2 regions of the Kitasatospora sp. NPDC006697 genome follow, and region 2 is predicted to be linked to the other one. Evidence: riboswitches for the same ligand, from Rfam matches in the RefSeq annotation. Region 2 holds a riboswitch; the other holds the start of a gene.

Region 1 (14,675 bases), on a different contig from region 2:
GGGCTCACCCGCACCAGCCTGCCGAGCGGCTACCAGCTGCCCGAGCCGTACCTGCACGGCTACGCCTACGACCCGCAGGACCCGGGCGCGCCGCCGGAGGACGTCAGCACCCAGTTCGGCGCCTCGGGTTCCTGGGCCTCGGGCGGCATCGTCTCCACGCCCTCGGACTTCAGCGCCTTCGCGGCCGGCTACGCGGGCGGCCCGCTGATCAGCGAGACCACCCGGGCCCAGCAGCGGGCCTTCGTCCCCGGTGCCTCCGAGCCGGCCGGGCCGGGGGAGAACCGGGCGGGCCTGGCGATCTTCGAGTACCGCACCCGCTGCGGCACGGTCTTCGGGCACACCGGCAACACCGCCGGGTACACCCAGTTCGGCGCGGGCACGGCGGACGGGCGGCGCAGCGTGACCGTCTCGCTGACCAGGCAGGTGAACCAGCGGCTCGCGCCGGAGCTGCTGGAGCAGCTGCGCGGGGTGGAGGAGGACTTCGTCTGCGCGCTGCTGCAGGGGTAGGGGGCGATGGCGGGTGGTCGGCGCTAGCGGGGCGGTGCCAGGACCACCGGCCAGTCCTCCTCCGCCTGGGCGCCCGCGCTGCTGAGCAGCAGGGTGACCGGCTCCAGGCGGTCCGTCAGACCGCTGTCGACGGGCGTCTGCGCCTCCAGCAGCAGCACCGCGTTCTCGTCAAGGGCGGACCGGTGCCGGAAGTCGGCCGGGTCGACTTCCAGCGCGCGGAGCACGGCCGGGTAGACGGCCAGGCCGATCCAGAGCGAGTCCCCGCTGACCCGCCGCTCGGCCCAGCCGTCGGTGCGCGCCAGATAGAAGGCCTCGTCGCCCTCGTAGCAGTACTCCCAGAGCCGGGCGGCCACCCGCTCGCCCGGCGAGCCCGCCGGATCCACGATCAGGACCGGTACCGGGGGCCGGAGCTGGATGCTGGTCACGCCGCCCAGTAGAACACGGCGGGCTGACGGACGATCAGTCAGCCGGTGAAGCCCGCCTCGGCCAGCAGCACGTCGATCCGGGCCCGGTGCTCGGCCTGCCACGCGTCCAGGGTCTGCGCGGCCTCCTCGGCCAGCCGGGCCTTCGCCGCCGCCAGCACCTCGGCCGCGCGCTCGCGCGGCGTCACCACCACGCCCTCCTCGTCGCCGACCACCAGGTCGCCCTGCCGCACCGTCACGCCCCCGCAGACCACCGGCTCGCCCAGCGGCCGCGCCGCCGCCTTGCCGCCGGGCACCGGCACCACGCCGCGGGCCAGCACCGGGAACCCCATCGCCCGGATCTCCGCCAGGTCGCGGAGCACCCCGTCCAGCACGAACCCGGCGATCCCGCGCCGCTGCGCCACGGCGCAGACGTTGCCCCCGGCGAGGGCGTACCGCAGGTCCCCGCCGGAGGAGACCACCACCACCGAGCCCGGCTCGGCCCGGTGGATCGCCGCGTGCAGCATCAGGTTGTCGCCCGCCGGGCAGCTCACCGTGAAGGCCGGCCCCGCCAGCCGCATCATCGGCGCGTACACCGGCCGGATGCCGAGGTCCATCACCTGCGCCGCGCCCACCACATCCGCCAGCGTGGTCGGGGACAGCTCCGCGAAACCCTTGATCGTCTCCATCCGGCCAACCTAACGCCCCGTCAGGTCCCCGGGCGGTATCCGGCACACCGGGCGACGCGGGGCGCCGGGCCGGAACGACGGCGGGCGCCGGGTCCGAAGACCCGACGCCCGATGTCGAAGGTGCGGGCGCGGCAACGCCTTTCCTTCGAAGCCCTGGGTCGTGGTGGAGTCCGTCACACCTAGGGGCTGGGGTCCTTCCATGACGGAAGTTCCCGATTCGTGGACCACCCTCACACGCGGGCGGGGCCCAGGGCAATCGCAAGGCGGACGGCTGCGCATCAAAACGCCCGGGGCTCGCCATCGGGGCGCCGTGGTGGTAGCTTTGCCCGCCCTCGCGGCCGCCGGAGCGGGCCCGGGACGGGAAAGACCAGGTCAGCGGCGGTGTCGTGGACGGGGAGTGACGGAGTGTCACCTCGCGGGGGGTGGTCACGCTGAGTAGTTCGCGGGAAACGGCCCGCTGATGACCGCGGGATCGGGGATTTCCGCGGCAGGACGCCTGTGCATCAATCCGGTCTCACGCTCTGTCACCGGTAGGGCCCTCGGGTGCACGGTGATTTAATCGTGAAACGGCGTCAGAACGCGGTCGGCAAGCCGCAGTTCACTCGTGACGCCCGGTTCGGAGTCCGTCGGTGACCCGGTCCAGGACCCGGGTCCGAGCACACCTACGTTGGGAGTCCCCCGATCATGCACCACCCCCATCCCTCAGACGGCCGGAGCGCCGCCACCGGCGCGGCCGGCTCAGCCGTCTCCCGCGTGGAGACCGTGCCCCCGCTGCCCTCCCGCCCCGCGCCGTCCGGCATCGAGGGCATCCTGATCGTCGTGGTGATCCTCACCGGCATCGTGATGACCATCCTCGGCGAGTCCACCGCGATGGTCATCGAACTGCTCGGCGGTCTGGCCTACGTGGCCGCGAAGCTCGTGGTCACCGCCCGCACCGCGGGCATCGCCGCCGCAGTGCAGAGGTGACCCGGATCCGATGGGACGGCCGGAACGGCCGCTCGGCGGAGTGATGCAGGTCAACGCGCTCGCGCAGCGGCTCCGGTCGCTGCGCGAGCGCGCGGGCCTGTCCTACCGTCAGCTGGCCGAGACCACTCGGTACAACGCCTCGACCTTCTCGCGCGCCGCCAGCGGTTCGACGGTGCCCTCGGAGGAGGTGCTGGCGGTCTACGGCGAGCGGTGCGGTGCCAGCGAGACCGAGCAGCGGGCGCTGCACGGCCTCTGGCAGGCGGCCCGGCGCGCCGGGCGGACGGCGCCGCGCGCGGTCCGGCTGGAGCTGATCCAGCAGCCCGACGAACTGTGCGCCGCGATGCTCGCCCTGCACCTGCGGGTCGGCCGCCCCTCGCTGCGCGCACTCGAACGGCGGGCCGGCGGCTACGGGCAGCTGCCGCGCAGCAGCCTCAACGCGGTGCTGCGGGGGCAGGCGATGCCCAGCCGCGCGCTGCTGGAGCAGTTCGTCCGCGCCTGCTTCCGGGGGCGCGGAAACGACGAGGTCGAGCGCTGGCTCAGGGCCTGGGACCGGGTCCGCGCCACGCGGCTCACCCGGCCGGAGGCGGCGGACCTGCTGCTGCGCTTCCAGGACCGGCTGAAGGTCGAGCTCCAGCCGGACGGCAGCCTGCGGCTGAGCCTGCCGGCCACGGCGGGCGGCGGCTCGGGCGGCTCTTCGTCAGGCTCCTCGTCCGGTTCCTCGTCCGGATGGAACCTGCGGATCGATCCGGTGACGACCGTCTTCAGACCGCAACCGCGCTGATCGGCGGAAGGGAGCAGGAGCGTGAACGGCATCTCGGACCTCGTGCGGCGGGTCGACGACCGGGCCCAGCGGGAGCGCGGGCAACTGCCCGCGCGGATCAGCGAACAGGCGCTCACGGCGGCGGAGCACGTGCTCGGCTTCGCGCTGCCCCCGGTGCTGCGCCTGCTCTACAGCCGGGTCGCCAACGGCGGCTTCGGCCCCGGCCACCTGCTGCTGCCACTGGCCGGCGACGGCCGCACGGTGCTCTCGGAGTACGGCCACCTGCGCACCGCGGGCCGGGAGTTCTGGCCCCGCGGGGTGCTGCCCATCCTCGACCGGGGCTGCGGCAGGTACGCCGGCGTGGACTGCCTAGACCCCGCCGCACCGGTGCTGCTCTTCGAGCCGAACGGCGGGCCGGCGGACTGGGCGGACGCGTGGTTCCTGGATTCCTCGTCGCTCACGCGGTGGCTGGTGTCCTGGTTGGACGGCACCGGGTGGTGGGCGGGCGTCGGCGAGCCCGGCCGGTGGCCGGCGGCCTCCGAGCGGCTGGGGGCGGGGGTGGGGGTGGGGGAGTGACCACCGGGACGGGGCGGACGCGGGGGAACGCCGGCGGAGATCGACCCGTCGCCGAGACCTGTGCGCTGAGCACGCCGACAGTCCGGCGGCCCGGCCCCTGGCGCGCGCCGTAGGGTGACCCCATGGACGCCCCCGCTACCACCCTCCCCGGTCTCACCCCCGAATTCATCGCCTTCTGGACCGAGCGGCACATCTGCACGCTCACCACGATGCGGCCGAACGGCACGCCGCACGTGGTGCCGGTCGGGGTGACCTTCGATCCCGGGACCGGGATCGCGCGGGTGATCACCAGCCGGGAGAGCCGCAAGGCGCGCAATGTGGCGGCGGCGGGTGCGGCGGGGGCGCGGGTGGCGCTCTGTCAGGTGGACGGCGGGCGGTGGGCGACGCTGGAGGGGGTCGCCGTGCTGCGGGAGGAGCCGGAGCAGGTGGCGGACGCCGAGCGGCGGTACACCGAGCGGTACCGGGCGCCGCGGGCGAACCCGGAGCGCGTGGTGATCGAGATCGCCGTCACCCGCACGCTGGGCCGGGGGACGCCGCCGCGGCCGGCGAGCTGAGCGCCGCCCGGCGCAGCTCCCGCAGCACCTGCGGCTCGATGCCCAGCACCCGGGCGCGGACCAGCACCGGGTGGGCCCGCAGTGCCGCGCCGGCCTGCTCGTAGGCGGCCCAGCGCCGGTCGAACTCGTCCTGCTCCGCCGCCGCCCAGGTGCACCGCTGGACCGCCTGGTGCGGGGCCGGGTAGGCCGCCCGGCGGTGGTCCCGCACGGCCAGCGCGAAGTCGCCGACCGCCCGGTCGGCCGCCAGCACGCGGTGCTGGAGGGCGATCAGGTCGTCGGGCAGGGCCAGCGGCAGCAGGGTCGCGGTCGTGGTGAGCACGGTGAAACCGTAGGGGACGGGTGTGACAGGAAGGTGTTGACGCGATGTCAGCCGAACGGCGGACCGTCAGCGAACCGTTACAGCCCCTCGGCGAAGGCGTACGAGGACGGCACGGAGACCTGGCCGTTCTCCGCGGCGGTGCCGTAGACCAGGGCGATCTCGTCGTGGGCGCTCAGCGGGATCGCGGCGGGGTCGCCGCTCGCCGGCTTGCCGTTGACGTACGCGGTCAGCGTGTGGGTGCCGTCGGCGGTGTTGCCGCCCAGGTGGTCGGCGGCGAGCGAGACCTGCCACTCGGTCATGAACTGGCCGAGCGTGAAGTCGGTCTTGAGCGGTGACTCGATGTGGATAACGCCGCTGGTGTCGTGGGTGTGCAGCGGGCTGATCCGCTGCGCGCCCTCGTCGATGCCGATCAGCGGCGGTACGGCGACCTGCTTGCCGTCGACGTAGACGTCCAGGTGGGCGTGGATGTGCTCGACGGTGCCCTCGGAGTCCAGCATCGGCAGCCCGGCCGCGGCGACGGCGGCGGCTGGGTCGGACGGCGCGTCCCAGGGGCCGGCGGTGGTCCGGCCGTCGGCGGTGGTGCGCGGGTGGGCGGGCATCGCGGCGGCCGTGCCCGAGCTCGCGCCGGAGCCGCTGTGCTGGGTGACGGCGACGGCGGAGACGCCCCCGACCAGCGCCAGGCCGAGCGCGCCGATGGCGCCGCGGACCAGCAGGCGGCGGCGCCGCTCGGCGCGCAGCTCGGCCTGGCGGGCGGCGGCCGCCCGGGCGCGGCGGTCGGCGATCCGCTCGGTGGGCTGCTTGCGGTTGTCGGGGTGCTTGGCCATGTCGATCCTGTTCGTCGGCGGGCTTCGGCAGGGGTGGGGTTCCGGGTCCGGTTCTGGTTCGAATTTGAACCCGAATTCGAACGTACCGCGCGAAACGGACGGACCGCGAAGGATGCGGATGAATGTGAGCCAGGCCGCGCCGTATCGCCAGGTCCGAAATCCGCCAGTCCCGCCCGAGCCGACCAGGCAGAGTAGAGGGGACGAAGAGACCGGCCGCAGAGAGGCGCACCACCGTGACCAGCACCGTTCACACCACCGTCGACAGCCCGCTCGGCCCGCTGCTGCTGGTCGGCGAGCGCTCCGCGACCGCCGCCGGCGGCCTGCTGCTGCACTCGCTCTCGATGACCGGCCAGAAGCGCGCCGTCACCGTCGGGCCCGACTGGAGCGCGGACGCGGACGCCTTCGCCGACCTCGCCGAGCAGCTGACCGGATACTTCGCCGGGGAGCGCGAGGGCTTCGAGGTCGGGCTGCAGACCGCCGGCACCGAGTTCCAGCAGCGCGTCTGGGCGGCGATCGACGCCATCCCGTACGGCGAGACGACCAGCTACGGGCGGCTGGCCGAGCAGATCGGCGCGCCGCGCGCGGCCGTCCGGGCGGTCGGCGCGGCGATCGGGGCGAACCCGGCGCTGATCGTCCGCCCGTGCCACCGGATCGTCGGCGCCGACGGCGCGCTGACCGGGTACGCGGGCGGGCTGGAGCGCAAGGAGTACCTGCTCGGCCGGGAAGGCGCGCTGCTCCGCGGCTGACTAGACGGTGCCGAGCGCCCGGTCGATCAGCTCGCACAGCTCCTGGTCGGCAAGGACCCGCTGGTAGCCCCAGCCCGCCGCGAAGCGGCGGTCCGAGCGGCGCAGCGTGCGGAGCGCGGTCCGCACGGCCGGGCGGACCGCGCCCAGGCCGACCAGGGCCTCCAGCGCGGGGCGGAAGGAGCGGGGCAGGTCGACCTCCTCGGCGGCGGCGGACAGCAGTTCCTCCTCCAGGGCTCCGACGGCCTCGTCGACCGGGCCGTCCGGGTCGATCGCGAGCAGCACGCGGGCGGCCTCGACGCGGGACCAGCCGGTGGTGTACGCCAGCGCATGGCGGACCCGGTCGGCGCAGGCGGCGGCGTCGCGGCCGAACTCGGCGAGGGCCGGGTATGGACCGTGGTCGGGGTCGGTCGCGGTCAGCACCGCGTCCGTGTAGTAGCGCAGCGCTGCCGCGCGGTCCCCCCGGATCCGGAGGGCGGTGGAGGCGACGAAGGCGTGGTTGCCGGGGTGGTCGAGCACCTTGGCCGCGCGCAGGGCCGCCTCCGCGTCGGCGGCGGCCGGGCCGATCGCGGACAGGACCTGGACGGCGTGACTCGCCGTCCAGCTGTGGGCGAGCAGCGGCAGCACCTCGGGCAGTGCAGGCAGGGCGTCCTCACCCCAGGCGGCGAGCACGGCCAGCACCTCGCGGTTCGCCGCGCCGTCGCGCAGCAGCTCGCGCAGCTCGGGGAGCAGGGCGGCCGCGTGGGCGCGCAGCGGGGCGAGCAGGTCGGTGAGCTCCGGCACGCGCGGGTCGGAGGCCACGTAACCCCAGCCCTCCGGGGAGCGGTAGGGCGCGTACGCCCGCTCGACCAGGCCGGGCAGGCCGCGCGGGTCGCCGATCCGGGTGAGCGCCCAGCGGGCGAAGTCGCAGACCCTGGCGTCGTAGTAGTCGTCCTCGGCCTCGTCCTCGAGCAGGTCGGCGAGGCGGTCGGCGTACCGGGCGGCCGCCGGGCCGAGGGCGGCGAGGATGTTGACGGCGCGCAAGCGGACGGCGCCGTCGGGGTCGTCCAGCAGCTCGCCGGCCAGCGGCAGCAGCGGGGCGGCGGGGGAGCGCCGCTGGACCAGCAGCTCCCAGGCGAGCTCCATCGCGACCCGGCGCAGCGGGGCGTCACCGGTCCGCCGGCCCGTCTCGAGGAGGCGGAGGGGGAAGGCGAGTTCTGCGTCCGGGTACGGGCGGAGGAGGGCCGCCGTGCGGTGCACCAGGACGTCGTGGCCGAAGGAGGTCTCGAAGCCCGGGAGGAACCACTCCTGCTCGAACCGGGGACGGGCGGTCCGGTCGGCGAACAGCTCGACCAGGAGGTCGAGCTGACGGACCGGCAGCTCGGGGTCGACGTCCGAGGAGGCGTCCAGGGCGGCGAGGCGGAACACCGGGTCGTCGCCGGTCAGCAGGCGGGCGAGGAGGGCCCGGAGTTCGGCGGCCGCCGGGTCGGCGGAGGCCGCGACCTCGCCGAAGGCGAGCAGCAGGGGGATGCGGACGGTGGGGTCCGACTCGGCCTGCCAGCGGTGCAGCAGCTGGGCGCCGTCGGCGAGCGGGATCGCCTCCCGCCGCACGGCGGGGGCCGGGTCGGCGAGCAGGGCCGGGACCCAGTCGCGGTCGTCGGGGGTGGCGATCCGCGTCAGCAGCTCGACCAGCGCGGTGCGGGCGCCGAACCCGGGGTCGGCGAGGAGCCCGCGGAGGAAGGGCCGGGCGGCCACGGCGGCCTCGGGGACGGGCCGGCCCTCGGCGGGGACGAGCGGGTGCCAGAGCTCGTGGCAGTCCTCCTCGACGGCCGACGGGCCTGCGGCGGCCAGCCGGCGCAGGACGACGGGGACCTCCGTGGGCGGGAAGGCCGGGTTCGCCGTCGCCAGCCGCTCCCAGGGCACGGCGGCGAGCGCCGCCAGGTCCATCGCCAAGACCACATCCCCCGTCCGTGGGCCGAACGGCTCATGCTGCCGGACGGAGGCTGATCTGTCGCATGAATTCGGGCGGAGACGTGGGGCGGTGGGACGCCACCGAGGGCGCCTACCCCTCGATCACCTTCACCGGCCGCAGCGGCTCCAGCAGTTCCGCCGCCACCCACTCCATCGCCTCGACCAACCGCAGCGCCCCGAACGGCATCCAGAGGGAGACCATCGACAGCCCTGCCGCCCCCAACTCCCCGAGCGCGTCCAGCAGCTGCGCCCGGCTCGCGCCCGGCCCGCCCAGCGGTGCGCCCGGCAGCGGCACCTCGGGCTCGAAGCCCGGCGGCACCAGGAAGCAGACGCTGGACAGCTTCAGCTCCCCGGCATCGCGGCCGACCTCCTCACCGAGCGCGGCGAGCCGTCCACGCGCCTCGTGCACCTGCGCCGCCGTGGAGACCCCGCCGTGCCAGCCGTCGCCGAACCGCAGCGCCCGGCGCAGGGCGGCGTCGCTCTGGCCGCCGATCCAGACCTCCGGCCCGCCCTTGGCACGCGGGGTGGTGGCGGGGCGCACACCGTCCAGGGTGGTGAACCGGCCGCGGTGGTGCACCGGCTCGCCGGACCAGAGCGCCCGCAGCACGGTCAGCGCCTCGTCGGTGCGGGCGCCGCGGTGGCGGGGTTCGAGGCCCAGGGCGGCGAACTCCTCGGGGTTCCAGCCGGTGCCGACGCCGAGCGCGAAGCGTCCGCCGGAGATCACGTCCAGGCTGGCGGCCTGCTGGGCCACGATCAGCGGGTGGCGGTAGGGGAGCGCCAGGATGCTGGTGGCCAGCCGGATCCGCCCCGTCGCGCCGGCCACCGCCGAGAGCACCACCAGCGGGTCCAGGGTGGCGCCGCCCTCGCTCGCCAGCACGTGGTCGGACATCAGCAGGTAGTCGAAGCGCAGCTGCTCCGCCCGCACTGCCGTCTGCAGCACCGTCCCGCCCGCGCCGGCCGGCCAGCGCGGCGGCTCCAGGGATACGCCCAGTTGCATCGTGCGGTGCCGCCTTCCAGGAATCCGGGGGTTCGCGACCCACCCTAGACCGCGGCTGACGCGGCGTCAGCCCATCCCACGTTGTATTCTGCAACTACCATCGCAGCCACAGCAGCAAGGAGCACGTCGTTGGCCGCCCGGGACGCCTCGATCGACACCATCCAGCGCGAGCTGACCGCCTTCGCCCGCCGGGCCCGGCACAAGGCCTCGCAACTGCACCCCGAGCTCTCCCTGGTGACCTACAGCATGCTCGACCTGATGTACGAGCGCGGCGGCTGCCGGGCGGCCGACCTGGCCGCGCACTTCCTGCTCGACAAGTCGACGGTCAGCCGGCAGGTCGGCGCGCTGGAGAAGCTGGGGCTGGTCGACCGGGAGACCGACCCGGAGGACCACCGCGGGCAGATCCTGCGGCCCAGCGAGGCCGGGCTGCTGCTGCTCCGGGAGGCCTACGAGATGCGGCGGCGCTCCTTCACCGAGCGGTTCACCGGCTGGAGCGACGAGGACCTGGCCGACCTGGCCCGCCACCTGGTGCGCTACGGCGAAGCCGACTGAGCCGCCGCGGCGCCGGCACAACGCGCCGTGGCCGGCCGCCCGACGGAATCGTCGGAGCGGCCGGCCACGAGGGGCAGTGGAGCTCGGGATCAGTACGCCGAGTGGGTCTGCCAGAAGGCCCAAGCGGCGTTCGGGCTGCCGTAGGTCTCGTTCATGTACTGCAGCGCCCACTTGATCTGGGTGGCCGGGTTGGTCTGCCAGTCGGCGCCCGCGGAGGCCATCTTGTTGCCGGGCAGGGCCTGCGGCAGGCCGTAGGCACCCGAGCTGGGGTTGGTCGCGGTGATGTTCCAGCCGGACTCGTGGGTGATGATCTGGTCGAACGCGGCCAGCTGGCCGGCCGGGACGATGGAGGCGGCCAGCGCCTGCAGCGAGCCCGCGGAGGTGTCGGCCGGGGCGGTGACGGCGGTCTGGGTGGTGGTCGCGGCGGCCGGCGCGGACTTGGCCGGGGCGCTCTGCTGCTGCGCCGGGGCCTGGGTCCGGGCCGGAGCCTGGGTCTGCGCCTGGGCCGGAGCGGCCGCGGCCTGCTGCTGGCCGCCGAGCGACAGGTGCTGGCCCGGGAAGATCGTGTCGGGACCGTGGGTCAGCACGGACTTGTTCAGCTGGTACAGGCCCTGCCAGCCGCCCTGCACGTTGTGCGCGTTGGCGATCTTGAACAGGGTGTCGCCACCGCGGACGGTGTAGCCCGCCGGAGCGGCGGCCTGGGTCTGCGCCGGGGCGGCGGCCTGCGGGGCCGACTGCACCTGGGCGGCCGGCTTCGCGGCGGCCGGGGCGGCCTGCTGCTGGGCCGGGGCGGTGTAGCGGTGGTGCTGCTGCGCGGCGTGGTGCTCCGGGGCGTGGTGCTCCGGGGCGGCGCTGGCGCCACCGGCGGCGATCAGCGGAAGGCCGGCGCCGACACCGGCGATCACGGCGATGGCGACGGTGCGCTTGACGGCGGCGCGGCTGGGCAGGCTGGGACGACCGTTGACGGACATCATGACGTGCGATTCCTCTCCCACGCCTACGAGGTGAGCTGTCGGATTCGGGCTGGAGTTGCCCGGCCGCGCTGAGCACGGCTTCACCCCAAGCCCCGCCCGGACGAGTCCGGGTGGGGCGACTTACCTGTGGTTCCCCCGCCCCTGCCGCGGTGCTGGTGCACGTGCTCGCTCGGTCCGGTGGCAGGGCTCGGCGTTCCGGAGAGCGAGGTTCGTGTGGAGACGAACGAGATGCACCGTAAACAGGCCGACGGTCCTATCACAAGCGGATGTGAGGTGTCTCATGTTCGGACCGGGGCCTCGAGGGGAAGGCGCCAGGGTCTTGCCGCCGGCCTCAGCCCTCCTGCCAGAGCGTCGGCGAGACCCCGCCCGGGACGGCGTCCGCCGGGCCGTACGGCTGCCGGGTGAGCACCGTGCCGCCGAGGTCCAGGTGCGAGACCGAGCCGTCCGCCCGGTGCACCACCCGCAGCTGCTCGCCCGCGTGGTAGCCGTCCTGCGCCGTCCAGCTGCCGTCCGGGTCGGCCCGGAAGTGCGTGCAGTCGCCGTCCGCCTCGCGCAGCGTCAGGCCGCGCTTGGTCATCAGCACCAGGGTGAGCGGTGCCGGGCCCCAGAACCAGTGGCCGGTCAGCGCCAGCAGCTCCGGGTCCACCTCGATCGCCGGGCGCCAGGGCTCGGGGAAGCGCGGCTCGCGGTCCGCCACGATCCGCAGCAGATCGGCAGCGACCCGGCCGGGCGCGGCACCTGACGTGGCGTTGGCCAGCACCACCGCCGCCACGTCCTCCTCCTCGCAGGCCCAGAGCGCGGCCCGGAAGCCCGGCACCGAACCGGTGTGCCCGAAGAGCAGCCGGCCGTGCTCGCGGCGCAGTTGCAGGCCCAGTCCGTAGCCCTCGGTCCAGTCGCCGTCCGGGGCCGCGGCCGGACGGCGCATCTCGGCCAGGGTCTGCGCCGAGAGCACCTTGTCGTTGCCGAAGGTGGTCCCGCAGGAGAGGAAGGCGGCGAGCCGGCCCAGGTCGGCGGCGGTGGACCAGAGCTGGCCGGCCGGCGCCATCCGCCCGGTGTCGGTCAGCGGCTCGGCCGTCATCACGTCCGCCCACGGGTGCACCGCGAAGCCGCCCGCGTGCGGGGCCTGCGGCAGCGGGGTGGTGCGGGTCATGCCCAGCGGCTCCAGCACCTCCTGGCGCAGCGCCTCCGCCCAGGGCTGCCCGCGCAGCCGCTCCACCAGCGCGCCGAGCAGCGCGAAGCCCGCGTTGGAGTAGTGGAACCGCTCGCCCGCCGGGTGCCGGAACGGCTGCTCCTCCAGCAGGTCGGCCAGACCGGGCCGGAGCGAGCCGTCGGTCCGCTCCCACCAGGGGCCGGGCGGCTCGGTGGCCAGCCCGGCGGTGTGGCTGAGCAGCTCGCGCACCGTCGCCCCGCCGGCCGCGGTGCCGGGCAGGTGCTGCTCCAGCGGGTCGGCCAGGTCGAGCAGCCCCTCGTCGCGCAGCCGCAGCACCAGCACGGCGGTGAGCGGCTTGGTGACCGAGCCGATCCGGAACTGCACGTCGGTACCGGGCGCGTGGCCGTCGATCATGCTGCGCGCCCCGGTCCAGACCGGCTGGCCGCCGCGCAGCACGGCGGCCAGCATGGACGGCGTCCGGCCCTCGGCCTGACCCACCGCCACCCGGTGCAGCAGCGCCCGGCGGGTCTCGGGCAGCAGTTCCAGGGACGGCAACTCATCCGACACGTCCGGCATCTGACCTCGCATTCAGGGATGTGGGGGTGGCCGACGTTCGACCTTACCGGGCCCGGGCCCCGATGGCCCGGCAATACCGCGCTCGCTATGCTGACCCGGCCCGCGGGGAGCGGGCGGCGCGACCGGCCCGGCCGACCGGGCACGGCCGCGCGCGCAGACGGGGCACACACGGGGAACCCAGGGGGAGCAGTGCAGCAGACCGGTGACGAGTTCGACCTGACGAAGCTTCAGACGGACCGCCCGCACCCCGCGCGGATCTACGACTACTGGCTGGGCGGCAAGGACAACTTCCCGCCGGACCGGGCCGCCGCCGAGCACGCGATCAGCGTCTCCGCCGACATCCCCGCCGCCGCCCGGGAGAACCGCGCCTTCCTGCAGCGCGCCGTGCGGCTGGCCGCCCGTTCCGGCATCCGGCAGTTCGTCGACGTCGGCGCCGGGCTGCCCTCGGCGGGCAACGTGCACCAGGTCGCCCAGGAGATCGACCCGCAGGCCCGGGTGGTCTACGCGGACAACGACCCGATCGTGCTCACCCACGGCCGCGCCCTGCTGGCCGAGAACCGCACCACCACGGTGCTGCGCGGCGACGTGCGGGAGCTGGACCGGCTCTTCGAGCGGCCGGAGCTGCTGGACCTGATCGACTTCGAGCAGCCGGTGGCCGTGCTGCTGGTCGCGGTGCTGCACTTCGTCGCCGACGAGCAGGCGCACAAGGCCGTGCGGCAGGTGCTGGACCGGGTCGCGCCCGGCAGCCTGCTGCTGCTCTCCAACAGCACCCACGAGGGCAACCCGGAGCGGGCCGCCGAGGCCGCCAAGACCTGGGACAAGACCGAGACCGGCATCCGGCTGCGCACCCGGGCCGAGGTGGCGGAGTTCTTCGACGGCTGGGAGCTGCTGGAGCCGGGCGTGGAGTTCGTGCCGCTCTGGCGGCCGGAGGGGCCGACCGAGGGCAGCACCCGCTGGATGTACGCGGGCGTCGGCCGCAAGGCCTGAATCCTCCGCTCCTCCTGGTGTGCGCCGGGGGCGTGCGCGTGGCTAAGGTCGGCGCCATGAGACGCCGCAGCACGCCCGCCACCGCCCCCCTGCCGCAGCGGCGCGGGGTCGACCCGGTCCGGGTCCGGCTGCCGCTGGAGGGCGACTGGCCCACCGTCGCCGCCTACCTCGCGCACCGGCTGCCGGACCAGCTGGCCGAGCGGCTGGCCGAGATGGTCCGCGGCGGCGAGATCCACGCCGCCGACGGCCCGATCGACGACCGCACCCCTTATTCCCCCGGCACCGAGGTCTGGTTCCACCGCGACCTGCCGCCCGAGGTGCCGGTGCCGTTCCCGCTGGAGCTGGTGCACCGCGACGAGCGGCTGGTGGTGCTGGACAAGCCGCACTTCCTGGCCACCACCCCGCGCGGCAGCCACGTGGTGCAGACGGCGCTCTCCCGGCTGCGCGACGAGCTGGGGCTGCCCCAGCTGGTGCCCGCGCACCGGCTGGACCGGCTGACCGCCGGGCTGGTGATGTTCGTGGCCGACCCGCGGGCCCGTGGCGCCTACCAGACGCTCTTCCGGGACCGGCTGGTCCGCAAGGAGTACCAGGCCGTCGCCCCCTACCGGGCCGGCCTGGAGCTTCCGGTCACGGTGCGCAGCCGGATGGTCAAGGAGCGCGGCGTGCTGGCGGCCCGCGAGGAGCCGGGGGAGGTGAACGCGGTCAGCCGGGTCGAGCTGCTGGAGCGGCGCGGCGGGCTGGCCCGCTACCGGCTGGAGCCGCTGACCGGCCGGACCCACCAGCTGCGGCTGCACATGTGCTCGCTCGGCATCCCGATCGCCAACGACCCCGTCTATCCCGAGGTGCTGCCGGCCGCCGCGCCGGACGACTTCTCCCGGCCGCTGCAGCTGCTGGCGAGCACCCTGGAGTTCACCGACCCGATCACCGGCGCCGAGCTGCGGCTGCGCTCGCGCCGCACCCTCGGCGCCTGGGAGGCGTGAGAAGAGATGACCGAAGCCCCGGACCCCCGGTTCGCCGAACTGCGCGAGCTGCTCTTCGCCCACCCGGCGATGGCCCGCGAGCTGCCCGGCTTCGACCCGCAGGAGGTGCCGGAGGCGCCGGCGCAGCTGTTCGCCGACTGGCTGATCGGCGCGCTGCGGGCCGGGGTGCC
Region 2 (14,675 bases):
GGGCGTGGGCATGTTCGCGATGCTGCTGGCGCTCTGACGCCCGCACGTGCTCTTGGTCACGGCGGCCGCCGGGTGGTTCTCCCCGGGCCCGGCGAGGACCTAGATTGACCGCAGCGTAATGTCGCGCCTTCCCCCGGGGGGACCTGCTGCCATGACGGCCCTGCTCGGCCTGCTCCTGCTCGGTGCGCTGTTCGCCACCGCCGGACCGCTCCTGCTGGCGCGGGCCCGCTGGGCCGAGCGAGAACCGGTGCTGGCCCTGCTGGTCTGGCAGTGCCTGGTGGTCGCGGTGCTGCTCTGCTGCCTGCTGAGCCTGCTGATCTCGCTCTCCGCTGCTCTGCCCGCGGTGCGCGGACTGCTCTTCAGCGGCGCGCCGACCGGGGTGGAGGCGGCCTACGGACTGGCGGGCGGCGAGGGCTGGGGCCGGCTCTGCGCGGCGCTGCTGGCCGCGGGCGGGCTCTGGACGGCGGTCTCGCTGGTCCGGGAGTTCCGCTCGGCGCGCGCCCAGCGGGACCATCTGCACCGCGAACTCGCACACCGGGCTCCGGAGTTGCCGGCCGGGATGGGTGACGCGCCGGCCCGCCGGGAGCGCCTGGTGGTGCTGGAGAGCGTCCGCCCGGAGGCCTGGTCGGTGCCCGGGGCGCAGTCCCGGCTGGTGGTCACCACCGGCGCGCTGAGCCGGCTGACCGACCGCGAGCTCGCCGCCCTGCTGAGCCACGAGCAGGGCCACGTCCGGGCCCGGCACCACTGGCTCTCGCAGTTCTCCCAGGCGCTGGCGGCGGGCTTCCCCCGGGTCGGGGTCTTCACCGCCTTCCGGGAGCAGGTCGGCGAGCTGGTGGAGCTGGCCGCCGACGACCGGGCGGCCCGCCGGCACGGCCGGATGACCACGGCGCACGCGATGGTGGAGATCAACGCCGGGCGCGGGGTCTTCGGACCGGGCGGACTGCCGCCGGGGCAGGCAGCGCAGGCGCCGCGCCGGGTGGACCGGCTGCTGGCCGGCGAGCCGCGGCTGCCCGTCTCCGGGCGGCTGCGGCTGACCCTGCTGGCTCTGGCGGCGCCGGCCGCGGCGCTGCTGCTGGCGGTGGCGCCGGGGCTGGGCGCGCTGCGCTAGCTAGCGCGCCCGGGGGACGGCCCTCAGGCGCCGGCCGGAGGCTCCGTCAACGTCCGCTCCAGGACCTCGCGGTGGAGCGGGCGGGCCTCCTGGTAGCGCTGGTGGCCGTACTCCGAGAGCAGCACGAAGACGCCGCGCCGGTCCTCGGGGCACATGTGGCGCTCGACCAGGCCGGTCTTCTCCAGCCGGCCGATCAGCCGGGAGAGCGCGCTCTGGCTCAGGTGCACCTTCTCGGCCAGCTCCTGCACGCGCAGCTGCCCACCGCCCGACTCGTCCTCGGCCAGGCGCTCCAGCACCTCGAACTCGCTCATGCCCAGGCCGCAGTGCTCGCCCAGCTCGCGGTCCAGGGCGCAGGCCGTCGCCGCGTGGCGGGCCAGCAGGGCGCGCCACTCGGTCACCAGATCGGCCGGTTGGGCCGGGTCAACGTCGGAAGACACGGGCGCATCCTAGCAGATGCACATGAACAAATTGCAGCCGCATTAAATTCGCTTGCACTGGATGCACGTGCATGTAGTCTCCTCTCCATGACGACCACCAACCACGGATCACCCGGCAAGCAGGCAACACCCGCTGACGCTCCGTCGACCGCCGAGCAATGGAGCCCCCGCCTCTGGGGGACCCTGATCGTGCTCTGCGCCGCCCTCTTCCTGGACGCGTTGGACGTCTCCATGGTCGGTGTCGCCCTGCCCTCGATCGGCTCCGACCTGAAGCTCTCCACCTCGACCCTGCAGTGGGTGGTCTCCGGCTACGTGCTCGGCTACGGCGGGTTGCTGCTGCTCGGCGGCCGCGCGGCCGACCTGCTCGGCCGCCGCCGGGTCTTCCTGGCCGCGCTGGGCGTCTTCGCCGCCGCCTCGCTGCTCGGTGGCGTGCTGGACGACGGCGGGCTGCTGATCGGCGCCCGCTTCCTGAAGGGGGCCGCCGCCGCCTTCACCGCCCCGGCGGCGCTCTCCATCATCACCACCACCTTCCCCGAGGGCCCGGCGCGCAACAAGGCGCTGTCGATCTTCACCACCTGCGGCGCCAGCGGCTACTCGCTGGGCCTGGTGCTCAGCGGCCTGCTCACCTCGGTGGGCTGGCGCTGGACCTTCCTGATGCCGGTCCCGGTCGCGGTGGTCGCGCTGGTCTTCGCCCTGCGGGTGCTCCCCCGCCAGGCCCACCAGCGCGGCGCCGGCGGCTACGACGTGCTCGGTGCGATCACCGGCACCGCGGCGCTGCTGCTGCTGGTCTTCACGGTCACCGAGGCGCAGCAGGTCGGCTGGGCCTCCGCGCGCACCATCGGCTCGCTGGTCGCCGTCGCCGTGCTGCTGACCGCCTTCCTGCTGATCGAGCAGCGCACCGCACACCCGCTGGTCCGGCTCGGCATCTTCCGCAACGGCAGCGTGGCCCGGGCCAATCTGACGGCCTTCCTGCTGATGGGCTCCTACGCGGGCTTCCAGTTCGTGGTCGCCCTCTACCTGCAGCAGACCCTGCACTGGTCGGCCCTGAAGATGGGCTTCGCGCTGCTGCCGGCCGGCGCGCTGGTGGCGCTGTCCGCGACCAAGATGGGCGCCATCGTGGACCGCTTCGGCACCGGGCGGCTGCTGCCGCTGGGCAGCCTGGCGATGGCCCTGGGCTATCTGCTCTTCCTGCGGCTGGGCGCGCACAGCGGCTTCCTCGGCCTGGTGCTGCCGACCATGGTGCTGCTCGGCATCGGCTTCGCGCTCTTCTACCCCTCGGCCAACATCGCCGCCACCAACGGCGTGGCCGACGAGGAGCAGGGCCTGGCCTCCGGCCTGGTCAACACCGCGATGCAGATCGGCAACGCCCTGGTGCTCGCCGTGACCACGGCGGTGCTGACGGCGGGCAGCAACGGCGGCACCAGCACCTCGGCCCAGCTCACCGGCTACCGGGACGCGGTGCTGCTGGTCACCGGCGTGGCCCTGGTCGGCCTGCTCGTGACGGCGGCCGGTGCCCTGCTGGACCGCCGCAGGACCGAGGTGCTGCGCTCCGTGCCGGACTACGATTACCGCCGGGCCGCGGACTCCGAGGCGGCCCCGCGGGAACGGGTCTGATGACGGGTCTGACCTAGCACCTCCGGAACACCACGCCCACCGGATCGGCGCCCATGCCGCTCCGGTGGGCGCCGGTCTCACCAGTCCCCCGTTCTGGTGAGTCCGGCGCCGGATCCGTACGGGCCCGCGCTCGCCTTCGCCTCGGGCGCCGAGCCGGCCACCTGGACAAAGTATATTGGCCCAGGACCAACCAACGTACGGAGCTGACACGATGGCACCTCGCGGGGAATCGGTCAACGAGGAGATGCGGCTGCGCTCCCGTCGGCGGCTGATGCGGGCCACCGTCGAGCTGGTCGACCAGCACGGTTACGCCGCGACCACGCTCGCCGACATCGCCGAGCGCGCGGGCCTCGCCCGCGGGCTGGTCTCGTACTACTTCGACGGCAAACGACTCCTGATGCAGTCGGCCACCCACCGCCTGATGCACCTGGAACTCGCGGCCGCGCTGGGCGCGTTGGCGCCTTCCGCCGGGCCCGAGGAGCGACTGGCCGCGGCGATCGACCAGGTGCTGCGCACGGCGCTGGACCACCCCCGGGTGATGCGCTCGCACCTGGCGCTGATCCTCGACCCGGACGTCGGCGGTTTCGTGCAGGACCCGGAGCAGCAGCAGCTGGGCGCGATCCTGCGCGAGGTGCTGGCGGACTGGGGCGCGGCGGATCCGGTGGCCGAGCACGCGGTGCTGCGCAGCGCGCTGATGGGCGGCTGCATCGGCGTGCTGCTGCCGGGGGCACAGACCCCTCTGCCGCCGATCCGCGCCGACCTGTTCTCCCGTTACGGGCTGCCCTGGGAGCTGGGCCGGCCCCCGCAGCCGGAGAGCTCGGCGCGGCTGGAGGCCGGGCAGCCCTGAGGCCGCCGGGGCTCAGCCCTCGCTCTCGGTCAGGATGGTGTTGAGCAGGTCGACGGTGCGCTCCGGGGTGAGGCTGTCCACGCAGAGCCGTTCCATCACCTGCACGTAGGCGTCCACGTCGTCCCGCTTGTCCAGGTAGAGCGCGCTGGTCAGCTGCTCCAGGTAGACCACGTCGGCGAGGTCCTGCTCCGGGAAGCGCAGGATGCTGAAGGCGCCGCTCTCGCCGGCGTGCGCGCCGAACCGGAACGGCATCACCTGGATCACCACGTTGGGCTGCTCGGCCACGTCGATCAGGTACTGCAGCTGACCGCGCATCACCTTGGGGCCGCCGACCGGGCGGCGCAGCGCCGCCTCGTCGATCACCGCCCAGAGCCGCGGGCCCTGACCCTCCGTCAGCAGTGCCTGCCGGCGCAGCCGGAGGCCGACCAGCCGGTCGATCTCCTCCTCGCTGAGCACTGGTCGGCTCTGCGCGAAGACGGCCCGGGCGTAGGACTCGGACTGCAGCAGGCCGGGGATGAACTGCACCTCGTAGGTGCGGATCAGCGAGGCGGCCTCCTCCAGTCCGACGTAGGTCTGGAACCAGCCCGGCAGGACGTCGCTGAAGCTGTGCCACCAGCCGGACTTGTTGGCCTCCCGGACCAGGCCGAGCAGCGACTCGCGCTCCCCGCCGTCGGTCACGCCGTAGAGCGTGAGCAGGTCGGCGACGTCGCGCTCCTTGAAGCTGACCCGCCCCAGTTCCATCCGGCTGATCTTGGACTCGGAGGCCCGGATCGCGTAGCCCGCGTCCTCGCGGGTGACACCGCGTGCCTCGCGCAGCCGGCGCAGCTGGGAGCCCAGGAGGATCCGGCGCACCATCGAACCGCCGCCGGGCTGCACTGTGGTCATGCCTTGGGAACCTCCGCCTCAGGAAATCAGCGCACAGTCTGCCATCATCCGGCCGCTCAGCGTGCCTGTACCAGTACAAGGATCTACCAATTTTGCATCAGCACGTCCATCGGCACATCCATCGGCACGTTCCGATGCACGTGCATCCGGCTCCTGCATATGCCAATGATGCGACTGCACGTGAATCGACTCTTGCATCCGCCGTGAGCACAGAGCACGATGGTGCACGTGCAGTTGCACGCCCCCTGTGACAGTCCCGCAGGCTCCTCTGTCGACCCCTTGTACGTGGTCGGGAGGTTGGCGAAGCGGCCGAGCGAGTCGGAGGTGACCGGCATGACCCCGCCGGGTCCAGCCGTGTCCGCCCCCTTATGGGAGGAGCTCTTCATGGGCACCGGTACGGCCCTGGCCGTCGATCCTGACGTGGTGACGTGCACCCTCGCACCCCGCTATGACGCGGTGAAGACTGCTCGCGACTTCGCAAGAACCTCCTTGCAGGACTGGGGTCTCAGCGATCTGTTCGACGATGTCGCGCTGGTGGCCTCCGAGTTGGTGACCAACGCACTGCGGCACGCGATCGGACAGCCGAGCGCGGCGGATCTGCCGGGACGTCAGCCGTTCCCGGTGCAGGCCGGCCCTGCAGACGGCCGGATATCGCTGCCGATCCGGATCAGCCTGGTCCACCGCGGTCCCCAACTGGTCTGCGCGGTCAGCGATCCGAGCAGCGAGGGCCCGGTCACCAGGGAGGCCGACTTCGTCGCCGAGTCCGGCCGGGGTCTGCACCTGGTGGACTCGTTCAGCAAGTCCTGGGGCTGGCACCCGCTGGCCTCCGGCACCGGCAAGGTGGTCTGGGCGCTCTTCCAGGCCGACGAGTCCTCCTGCGCCCAGGCCGCGGTGGTGCTGGACGGCACCGTGAGCGGGCGGCACCGCCGCTCCGCCTGATCGCAGCAGCAGTACTCCCCCCGAACGTGCACCGAACGCCGCGCGGCCGCGCGGCGTTTCGCCGTTTCCGGGCCCGGGCGGGGACGCGGATGCGGGCGGGAGCGCGAAAGGGCACGGGGACGGCGGCGGGGACGGCGGCGAGCGGCCCCCGGCAGCACAGAGCCGCCATGGGGACCCTTCCCCCGGCGGCTCTCCGTGCACCTGCGACCGCCCGGTGCAGCAGGCGGCTTGACGGCTCATCACCCCGACGGTCAGGCCACCAGGTGGTCGAACTCGCCGTCCTTGGCGCCCAGCAGCATCGCCTCGATCTCGTCCCGGGTGTAGATGAGGGCCGGCCCGTCCGGGAAGCGCGAGTTGCGCATCGCGACGGCGCCGCCCGGCAGTGCGGCGAACTCCACGCAGTTCCCCTTGGAGTTGCTGTGCCGGCTCTTCTGCCAGACCACGCCATCGAGGTCGGTTGCCGGCATGCCGTTGTACGTGTGGTGCATCGGTTTCTCCCAAGAGCTGGAGTGCTCATAGCGCTCGGCGCCCGACCGCTCCGGCCGCCGGCCGCCTCCGGCTCGTACGGGCAGGGCGAATGCCTTACTTGTCGTGATGATAACGCTAATGCACGTGCATCGGCATGCGATTTTGCGCGTGCACGGAGTCACACCTGCGGTGACAAATCATGGCCAATCCGACAGATTCCATCGGACAGAACCGGACATTTGAGGGTGGATCAGGCCGCGATCCGTCACCCCGTGTGGAGAGGACGCCACCGAGGGCCTGACCGGTTCAGTCATTGACAGCGCGGAATGACGATCAGTTTCGCAGCCGATTCCTCACTCTCCGTCACCTTGGGGACGACTGGCGCGGGTTCCGTGTGGACGTGGTCCACGAATCGGTGCAGTTCCGGGCCACTGCCGCCGACCGGCAGCCGGATGAGGAGTGATCGCGCGCATGTCCTACGATGCTGCGCCATGAGCACTGCAGCCATCCCGGGCGCACCACTGCCCGTCCGCACGCCAGGCTCCCGGGCACGGGGGCGCCACCGTCGGCCCGAGCGGCCCGAGGTCCCGACCGGCGCGCCCGCACTGGTCCTGGCCGTGCCGGGCCCGGCGACGCCGGAGTCGGTCGCGGTGGTCGAGGAGCTGATCTCGATGGTCCGCGGCGAGCAGCCCGGCATCGAGGTGCTGGCCGGCTGGCTGACCGGCGCCGAGCCGGACCAGCAGCAGGACCAGCAGCAGGACCAGGACCGGCAGGACGGCCGGGGCCCGCTGCCGGTGCCGACCGTGGCCCAGCTGCTGCACGCCGCGGCCGAGGCGGGCGTGCCCGTCCCGGTGCTGCTGCCGCTGCTGGCCGGCCCGCACCCGGCGCTGGCCGAGCTGCACCACCTGGCCGAGCAGGCCGGGGCGACGGTGACCGACGTGCTCGGCCCGCACCCGCTGCTGGCCGAGGCCGTGCACGTGCGGCTCTCCGAGGCCGGCCTGGCCCGGGCCGACCGGGCCCGGCTGTTCGCCATCGCCACCGCGGCCGACGGCGTGGTGCTGACCACGGCCGGCGGTGAGGAGGGTGCCGCCGCGGCCGGGATCACCGGCGTGCTGCTGGCCGCCCGGCTGGCCGTGCCGGTGGTGGCGGCCGCGCTGGACGTGCCCGGCTCGGTGGCCGGCGCCGTGGACCACCTGCGGGCCACCGGCTCGCAGCGGCCCGCGCTGGCGCCGCTGGTGCTCGGCCCCGAGGTGGACGCGGAGCTGCTGCTGACCGCCTCCGAGGAGACCGGCTGCCCGAGCGCGGCCCCGGTCGGCGCCTACCCGACGGTGGCTCAGCTGGTCGGCTCGGCGTACCTGTCGGTGCTGCCGCCGCTGCTGGCGGCCGCAGAGGAGGCCGCCCAGGCCGCTGCCGAGGCCGCCCAGGCCGCCGACCCGGCCGAGCAGGCCCGGGAAGCCGCGGAGGCGGCCCTGGAGGGCTGATCCCCCCCCCCGACGCCCCAGAACCCCGTGAGGCCCCGCTCCGCACCCGGAGCGGGGCCTCACGCCGTTCCCCGCACCCTCGGCAGCCCCTCGGCAGCCCGGCGCCGCTCCCGCCGCACCGCCGCGGGCTAGCGGCAGACGTCTGATGGATGAACAGCAGGTGCAAAACGGACATATGGCTGCGGGTTGACGATTGGTCTCGAATTGGTAACTCGGGCGCGCCGCGACCCGCCGCCGCCCGCCCCCGTCCCGAGATCCGGGCCGCGGCCGGCCGCGCGGCGCCCCGCCGTTTTGAACACCGCATCAGCCTGAAACCCAGGCAATTCCGGTACGGAGCAGCCGAGTTCCCCGGCCCCCAGCCGACGGCCCCTCAGCTGGTAGCACACTTCGATCTTGAAGAGCCGGTGAAGACGCTGTGACCCTGCTCACAGCTGTTTGCGGATTCAACTTATCTCTGTCTAACGTGCTCCCCGTTCGTGGTCACACGGACCCAGCGGGCCGGACGCCGAGTCCTGCCACCGGCACCGCTGGCGGTGCGAAAACGCGACCACGGCAGGAGCGGGGGAACCAGGTAAGCCGCCCCGGGAGACCGGGGCTAGGGGTGAAGCCGCGCAGTGCGCGGCCGGGCAACTCCAGCCCGAATCCGACAGCTCACCTCGCAGGCGTAGGAGAGGAACGCGTCTTCATGCTGCCCACGACTGGCACGAACCGTCCGTCCCGCACCGCCAAGCGCGCGATCGCCGCCACCGGCCTCCTGGGCCTCGGCCTGGCCCTGCCGTGCATCACCGCCACCACCGCCTCCGCCGCCCCGGTCTCGGTCTGGGACAAGGTCGCTGCCTGCGAGAGCACCAACGACTGGTCCATCAACACCGGCAACGGCTTCTACGGCGGCCTGCAGTTCACCTCCTCGACCTGGGCGGCCTACGGCGGCACGCAGTACGCCTCGCAGGCCAACCTGGCCACCAAGGACCAGCAGATCGCCGTCGCCGAGAAGGTGCTCGCCGACCAGGGCCCCGGTGCCTGGCCGGTCTGCTCCATCCAGGCGGGCCTGACCGCGGGCGGCGCCCCGGCCCAGGTCGACCCGAGCGGCTCCGCGCAGCAGTCCGCCCCTGCCCAGCAGGCGGCCCCGGCGCAGCAGGCCCAGCCCCAGACCCAGCAGTCGCAGTCCGCGCAGGGCGGCGACCAGGGCCGGGCCGAGCGCCACAGCCACCACCGCGGCGCCTCCCAGGACGCCACCGCGGCCGCGCAGACCACCACCCAGAGCTACACCGTGGCGGCCGGCGACTGGCTCTCCACCATCGCCCAGAGCCACCACGTGGACGGCGGCTGGCAGAAGCTCTACGACCTCAACAAGTCGGTGCTGACCGAGGGCCCGAACGTCATCTACCCGGGTGAGAAGCTGACCCTGGGCACCACGACGGTCGCCGCCCCGGCCCAGCAGAGCGACGACAGCTCGGACAGCACCCCGGCCCCGGCCCAGTCCGCGCCGGTCACCACCGCCTCGGTGCGGACCGCCTCGGCCTCCTCCCAGACCGCCACCGGCTCGATGGCCGCCGCCATCAACTTCGCCGAGTCCAAGGTCGGCCAGGCCTACGTCTGGGGCGGCAGCAGCAACGGCGGCTGGGACTGCTCCGGCCTGACCCAGGCGGCGCTGGCCCAGGCCGGCATCTCCATCCCCCGGGTCGCCGCCGACCAGGCCGCCGCCACCACCCCGGTCTCGCTGAACAACCTGCAGCCGGGCGACCTGCTCTTCTGGTCGAACAACGGCTCCGACTCCGGCGTCTACCACGTGGGTCTGTACGTGGGCAACGGCCAGTACGTCGAGGCCGCCAACCCGAGCGCGGGCGTGAAGTTCGAGACCATCTCCAACTACACCCCGGACTTCGCCGGCCGGGTCTGACCCGACCGGTCCACGGACCAGGTGGCCGGCGGCTGGTGTCCGACAGCCGCCGGCCGACGGGCGGAAGGCCGCTCCCCGTTCGGGGGGCGGCCTTCCGCCGTCACCGGGCATCCCCGGTTTCCGTCGGGCACTCCTGGGGTCATGCTGGGATCTTCAGCCCCCGAGGAGAGCCCATGCCCAAGGTCACCGTCAGCCTGGACGCCGATCTGGCCATCGACGTGATGATGCTCAGCGGCGCCGCCAACCCGCAGGACGCGGTCGAGCTGATCGTCCGCGACTACCTCGCCCGCAGCCGCCGCACCGAGGCACGCACCGGCGAGCCCGACGACTCCGGCCGGCTGCAGCGCGAGCGCCGGCCGGAGACGGACGGCTGAGCCGCCCGGCCGCAGCACGGCAACGCCGGTGCCCGCCGCTCCGCGAGGGAGCGGCGGGCACCGGCGTACGGACCGACCGTCAGCGCGTCCGGGCGGCCCCGGTGGAGCCGCGCATCACCAGCTCGGGCTGGAACATGAACTCGGTGCGCTGCGGGCTCTCGCCGCCGACCTCCTCCAGCAGGGCGTCGACGGCGGCGGTGGCCATCGCCTCGACCGGCTGGCGGATGGTGGTGAGCGGGGGCTCGGTGAAGGCGATCAGCGGCGAGTCGTCGAAGCCGACCACCGAGACGTCGCCGGGCACGCTCAGCCCGCGCTGCCGCACCGCCCGGATCGCGCCCAGCGCCATCAGGTCGCTGCCGCAGACGATGGCGGTGCAGCCGCGGTCCAGCAGCACGCCGGCCGCCGAGTGGCCGCCCTCCACGCTGAACAGGGTGGAGTGGACCAGTTCGTCGGCCTCCGCCGCGCCGGTGCCGAGCACCGACTGCATGGCGGCCGTGAAGCCCTCGATCTTGCGCTGCACCGGCACGTAGCGCCGCTGGCCGACCGCCAGCCCGATCTTCTCGTGGCCGAGCTCGGCCAGGTGCTGCACGGCCATCCACATCGCGGCCCGGTCGTCCGGCGAGATGAACGGCGCGGCGATCCGCTCGCTGTAGCCGTTGATCAGCACGAACGGCACCTGGCGCCCGGTCAGCTTGGCGTACCGGTCGTGGTCGGCGGCGGTGTCGGCGTGCAGGCCGGAGACGAAGACGATGCCCGCGACCTGGCGGTCCACCAGCATCTCGACCAGTTCGTCCTCGGTCGAGCCGCCGGGGGTCTGGGTGCAGAGCACCGGCGTGTAGCCGTGCCGGCTGAGCACCTGCTCGATCACCTGGGCCAGCGCCGGGAAGATCGGGTTGCTCAGCTCCGGGGTGATCAGCCCGATCAGCCCGGCGCTGCGCTGGCGCAGCCTGGTCGGCCGCTCGTAACCGAGCACGTCGAGGGCGGCCAGCACGGTCTGCCGGGTGGTCGCCGAGACGCCCGCCTTGCCGTTGAGCACCCGGCTGACGGTGGCCTCGCTGACCCCTGCCTGAGCGGCGATGTCCGAGAGTCGCGCGGTAGTCACGATCCCAGAGCCTATTGCAACCATGTCACACCGCCCACCAGCTGGTGCTGTCCGGTGCCAGCAGACCCGGCTGCTGCTCCCCCGCGGAGCCGAGCAGCAGGGCGCCGTCGACCGCGAACTCCACCGGCTCGGCCGTGGTGTTGACGGTGCAGAGGAAGTCGTCGCGGCGGAAGGCCAGCACCCCGGGGGGCGTCTCCAGCCACTCCACGGCGTCGCCGGCGCCGAGCGCCGGGTGCTGCCGGCGCACGGCCAGCGCGCTGCGGTAGAGCTCCAGGGTGGAGTCCGGGTCGCCGGTCTGCGCGGCGACGCTGAGGCCGGCCCACTCGGCGGGCTGCGGCAGCCAGCTGGGGCCGCCCTCGGCCGGGCCGAAGCCGTAGGGGGCGGCGGTGCCGGACCACGGGATCGGCACCCGGCAGCCGTCGCGGAAGCCGTCCTGGCCGCTGGCCCGGAAGTACGAGGGGTCCTGGCGGACCTCATCGGGCAGGTCGGTGACGTCCGGCAGGCCCAGTTCCTCGCCCTGGTAGAGGTAGGCGGAGCCGGGCAGCGCCAGCATCAGCAGGGTGGCGGCGCGGGCCCGGCGCAGGCCGAGCGCGCGGTCGCCGGGCTCGCGCAGCTGGGTGCCGCCGGGCGGGTTGGCGAACCGGGTGGCGTGCCGGGTGACGTCGTGGTTGGAGAGCACCCAGGTGGTGGGGGCGTCCACCGGGCGCATCGCGTCCAGCGACTCGTCGATCACCCGGCGCAGCGCGTCGGCGTCCCAGTAGGTGCCCAGGTACTGGAAGTTGAAGGCCTGGTGCATCTCGTCGGGGCGCACGTAGTTGGCGGTGCGCTGGACGGTGGGGGTCCAGGCCTCGGCGACCAGCACCCGCTGGCCGGGGTACTCGTCGAGGATCCGGCGCCAGGCGCGGTAGATCTCGTGCACGCCGTCCTGGTCGAAGAACGGCATCACGTCGTTGCCGAGCAGCTTGAGCTGGTCGTGGGCGCCGAGGTCGGGCAGGCCGGCGGCCTTGACCAGGCCGTGGGCGACGTCGACCCGGAAGCCGTCCACACCCATGTCCAGCCAGAACCGCAGGATCGAGCGGAACTCGTCGGCGACGGCCGGGCTCTCCCAGTTGAAGTCGGGCTGCTCGGGGGCGAACAGGTGCAGGTACCACTCGCCCGGGGTGCCGTCCGGGTTCGCGGTCCGGGTCCAGGCCGGCCCGCCGAAGATGGACTCCCAGTCGTTGGGCGGCAGTTCGCCGTCCGCGCCGTTGCCGGGGCGGAAGTGGTAGCGGTCCCGCAGCGGGGAGCCGGGGCCCTCGCGCAGCGCCCGCTGGAACCACTCGTGCTGGTCCGAGGAGTGGTTGGGCACCAGGTCCACGATGATCCGCAGGCCCAGCGCGTGGGCCTCCCGGATCAGCGCGTCGGCGTCCAGCAGGGTGCCGAACATCGGGTCCACCGCGCGGTAGTCGGCCACGTCGTAGCCGGCGTCGGCCTGCGGGGAGGCGTAGAACGGGGAGAGCCAGACCGCGTCCACCCCGAGGTCGCGCAGGTGGGGCAGGCGGGCGCGGATGCCGGGCAGGTCGCCCATGCCGTCGCCGTTGGCGTCGGCGAAACTGCGCGGGTAGACCTGGTAGATGACCGCGTCCCGCCACCAGCCTCTGGACTCGCCGGCCGCCGGGGTGCCGGCCGGGGCGGGGGCGGGCCGGCCGGCGTCGGCCGTGCCGGGGGTGGTGGCAGCCTGGGTCATGGGGGCCTGGGTCATGGAGGCATATCCCTTGGGGACGTAGGTGAGCGCTGGGGGTGGCTACTTGACGGAGCCGGCGGTCTGACCGGCCACCAGGTGGCGCTGGACCAGGACGAAGACGACGGCCGCGGGGATCGCGATCAGCACCGAGGCGGTGGCCATCATCGACCAGTTCTGGGTGTACTGGTTGACGAAGGTCTGCAGGCCCCCGGCGAGGGTCATCTTGTCCAGCCCGGTCATGAACTGCGAGGCGTAGGCGACCTCGCCCCAGGCGGTGATGAAGGAGTAGAAGGCGGTGACCGCCAGGCCCGGCCGGGCCAGCGGCAGCACCAGCCGCCAGAAGGTCCCGAAGGGGTTGAGCCCGTCGATCCGTCCGGCCTCGTCGATCTCGGTCGGGATGGTGTCGAAGTAGCCCTTCATCGTCCAGGCGCAGAACGGCACCGCGATGGTCAGGTAGGTGAGGATCAGGCCGAGCGGCTGGTTGAGCAACTGCAGCTTGGCCAGCAGCTGGTAGAGCGGCACGATCAGGATCGCCACCGGGAACATCTGGGTGATCAGCAGGGTCCACATCACCGGCCGCATGCCGGGGAACCGGAACCGGCTGACCGCGTAGCCGGTGGTGGCGGCCAGGAAGACGCCGATCACCGTGGTGAAGCCGGCCACCAGCACCGAGTTGCCGAACCAGGTGAGGAACTTGGTGTGGCTGATCAGGTCGCCGTAGGCGGCCAGGGTGGGGTGGTCGAAGAACCTGGTGCTGGTCTCGTGGCCGGCCGGCTTCAGCGAGGTCAGGAAGATCCACAGCACCGGGAAGACCGACACCAGGGAGGCCAGCGCGAGGGCGCCGTGCAGCGCCGCCGAGGCCCCGGGGGACCGCTTCTTGCTCTGTGCCATGGTCACCACACCTCGCCTTGCTTGCGCAGCGCCCGGCGGTAGACGACCGCGAACACCGCGAGGATCAGCAGGATGATCACTCCCCAGGCGGCCGACTCGCCGAACTGCCGCATCCCGGTGAACGCCTCGTTGTAGGCGTAGGTGACGAGCAGTTGGGTGGTGTCGCCGGGCCCGCCGTTGGTCAGCAGGAAGATCACCGGGAACATGTTGAAGGTCCAGATCGTGCTGAGCAGGACCACGGTACTGCTGACGGGACGCAGGGCCGGCAGCGTGATGTACCAGAACTTCTGCCACGGGCTGGCGCCGTCCATCTCGGCCGCCTCGTAGAGCTCGGCGGGGATGGACTGGAGTCCGCCGAGGATCGCGACCATGACGAACGGGAAGCCGAGCCAGATGTTGACGATGACCACCGAGATCTGGGCCATCGTCGGGTCGTTGAGCCAGTCGAAGGTGGGCAGGCCCATCGCCTGGAGCGCGTGGTTCAGGAAGCCGCGGTCGTTGTTCATGATGAACCGCCAGCTGAACGTGGAGACGAACGCCGGCACCGCCCAGGGCAGGATCAGCATGGTGCGGTAGAGGCCGCGGAACCGGACCTGCCGGTTCAGCAGCATCGCCAGCGCCAGGCCGACCAGGAAGGAGACCGCCACGCAGCTGACCGTCCAGGTGACGGTCCAACCGAGCCGGGCCCAGAACGTGGTGTGGGCGCCGAACAGGATGTCGGTGTAGTTGCCCAGCCCCACGCTCTTGTAGCTGGCCGGGATGTGCAGGAACTGGCCGATCTGCTTCTCGGTGTTCTTGTCGTTGGCGTTGGTGGTGGAGAGGTAGATCCCCTGCGCCAACGGATAGCCGACCAGCACCAGGATGACGATGACGACCGGCGCCACCAGTGTCCAGGCGTACCAGTGC

What was found. A riboswitch is a leader RNA that binds a small molecule or an ion and turns the genes downstream of it on or off. The one in region 2 is predicted to bind cyclic di-AMP.
Region 1: it holds a riboswitch for cyclic di-AMP, as region 2 does, so the genes downstream of both, ACFYNO_RS11950 (transglycosylase SLT domain-containing protein) here and ACFYNO_RS30510 (transglycosylase family protein) in region 2, are expected to answer to the same signal.

The regions. Positions count from the first base shown of each region.
Region 1 is NZ_JBIAGU010000007.1:79,913-94,587, reverse strand. Features, by position in the region: gene ACFYNO_RS12015 (serine hydrolase domain-containing protein) at 1-507, shown strand, start outside; gene ACFYNO_RS12010 (hypothetical protein) at 531-932, opposite strand; gene ACFYNO_RS12005 (RraA family protein) at 971-1,597, opposite strand; gene ACFYNO_RS12000 (hypothetical protein) at 2,282-2,563, shown strand; gene ACFYNO_RS11995 (helix-turn-helix domain-containing protein) at 2,574-3,344, shown strand; gene ACFYNO_RS11990 (SMI1/KNR4 family protein) at 3,366-3,899, shown strand; gene ACFYNO_RS11985 (TIGR03618 family F420-dependent PPOX class oxidoreductase) at 4,022-4,453, shown strand; gene ACFYNO_RS11980 (hypothetical protein) at 4,407-4,772, opposite strand; gene ACFYNO_RS11975 (hypothetical protein) at 4,850-5,596, opposite strand; gene ACFYNO_RS11970 (methylated-DNA--[protein]-cysteine S-methyltransferase) at 5,830-6,342, shown strand; gene ACFYNO_RS11965 (HEAT repeat domain-containing protein) at 6,343-8,271, opposite strand; gene ACFYNO_RS11960 (LLM class flavin-dependent oxidoreductase) at 8,381-9,286, opposite strand; gene ACFYNO_RS11955 (MarR family winged helix-turn-helix transcriptional regulator) at 9,416-9,838, shown strand; gene ACFYNO_RS11950 (transglycosylase SLT domain-containing protein) at 9,928-10,812, opposite strand; cyclic di-AMP (ydaO/yuaA leader) riboswitch at 10,820-10,980, opposite strand; gene ACFYNO_RS11945 (serine hydrolase domain-containing protein) at 11,144-12,529, opposite strand; gene ACFYNO_RS11940 (SAM-dependent methyltransferase) at 12,728-13,525, shown strand; gene ACFYNO_RS11935 (pseudouridine synthase) at 13,582-14,505, shown strand; gene ACFYNO_RS11930 (pyridoxal 5'-phosphate synthase) at 14,512-14,675, shown strand, end outside.
Region 2 is NZ_JBIAGU010000028.1:5,421-20,095, forward strand. Features, by position in the region: gene ACFYNO_RS30465 (DUF5134 domain-containing protein) at 1-37, shown strand, start outside; gene ACFYNO_RS30470 (M56 family metallopeptidase) at 152-1,108, shown strand; gene ACFYNO_RS30475 (MarR family winged helix-turn-helix transcriptional regulator) at 1,132-1,545, opposite strand; gene ACFYNO_RS30480 (MFS transporter) at 1,633-3,159, shown strand; gene ACFYNO_RS30485 (TetR/AcrR family transcriptional regulator) at 3,371-4,006, shown strand; gene ACFYNO_RS30490 (helix-turn-helix domain-containing protein) at 4,019-4,891, opposite strand; gene ACFYNO_RS30495 (ATP-binding protein) at 5,276-5,830, shown strand; gene ACFYNO_RS30500 (DUF397 domain-containing protein) at 6,082-6,318, opposite strand; gene ACFYNO_RS30505 (hypothetical protein) at 6,790-7,779, shown strand; cyclic di-AMP (ydaO/yuaA leader) riboswitch at 8,314-8,457, shown strand; gene ACFYNO_RS30510 (transglycosylase family protein) at 8,465-9,679, shown strand; gene ACFYNO_RS30515 (hypothetical protein) at 9,853-10,053, shown strand; gene ACFYNO_RS30520 (LacI family DNA-binding transcriptional regulator) at 10,133-11,179, opposite strand; gene ACFYNO_RS30525 (glycoside hydrolase family 13 protein) at 11,181-12,881, opposite strand; gene ACFYNO_RS30530 (sugar ABC transporter permease) at 12,939-13,769, opposite strand; gene ACFYNO_RS30535 (carbohydrate ABC transporter permease) at 13,772-14,675, opposite strand, start outside.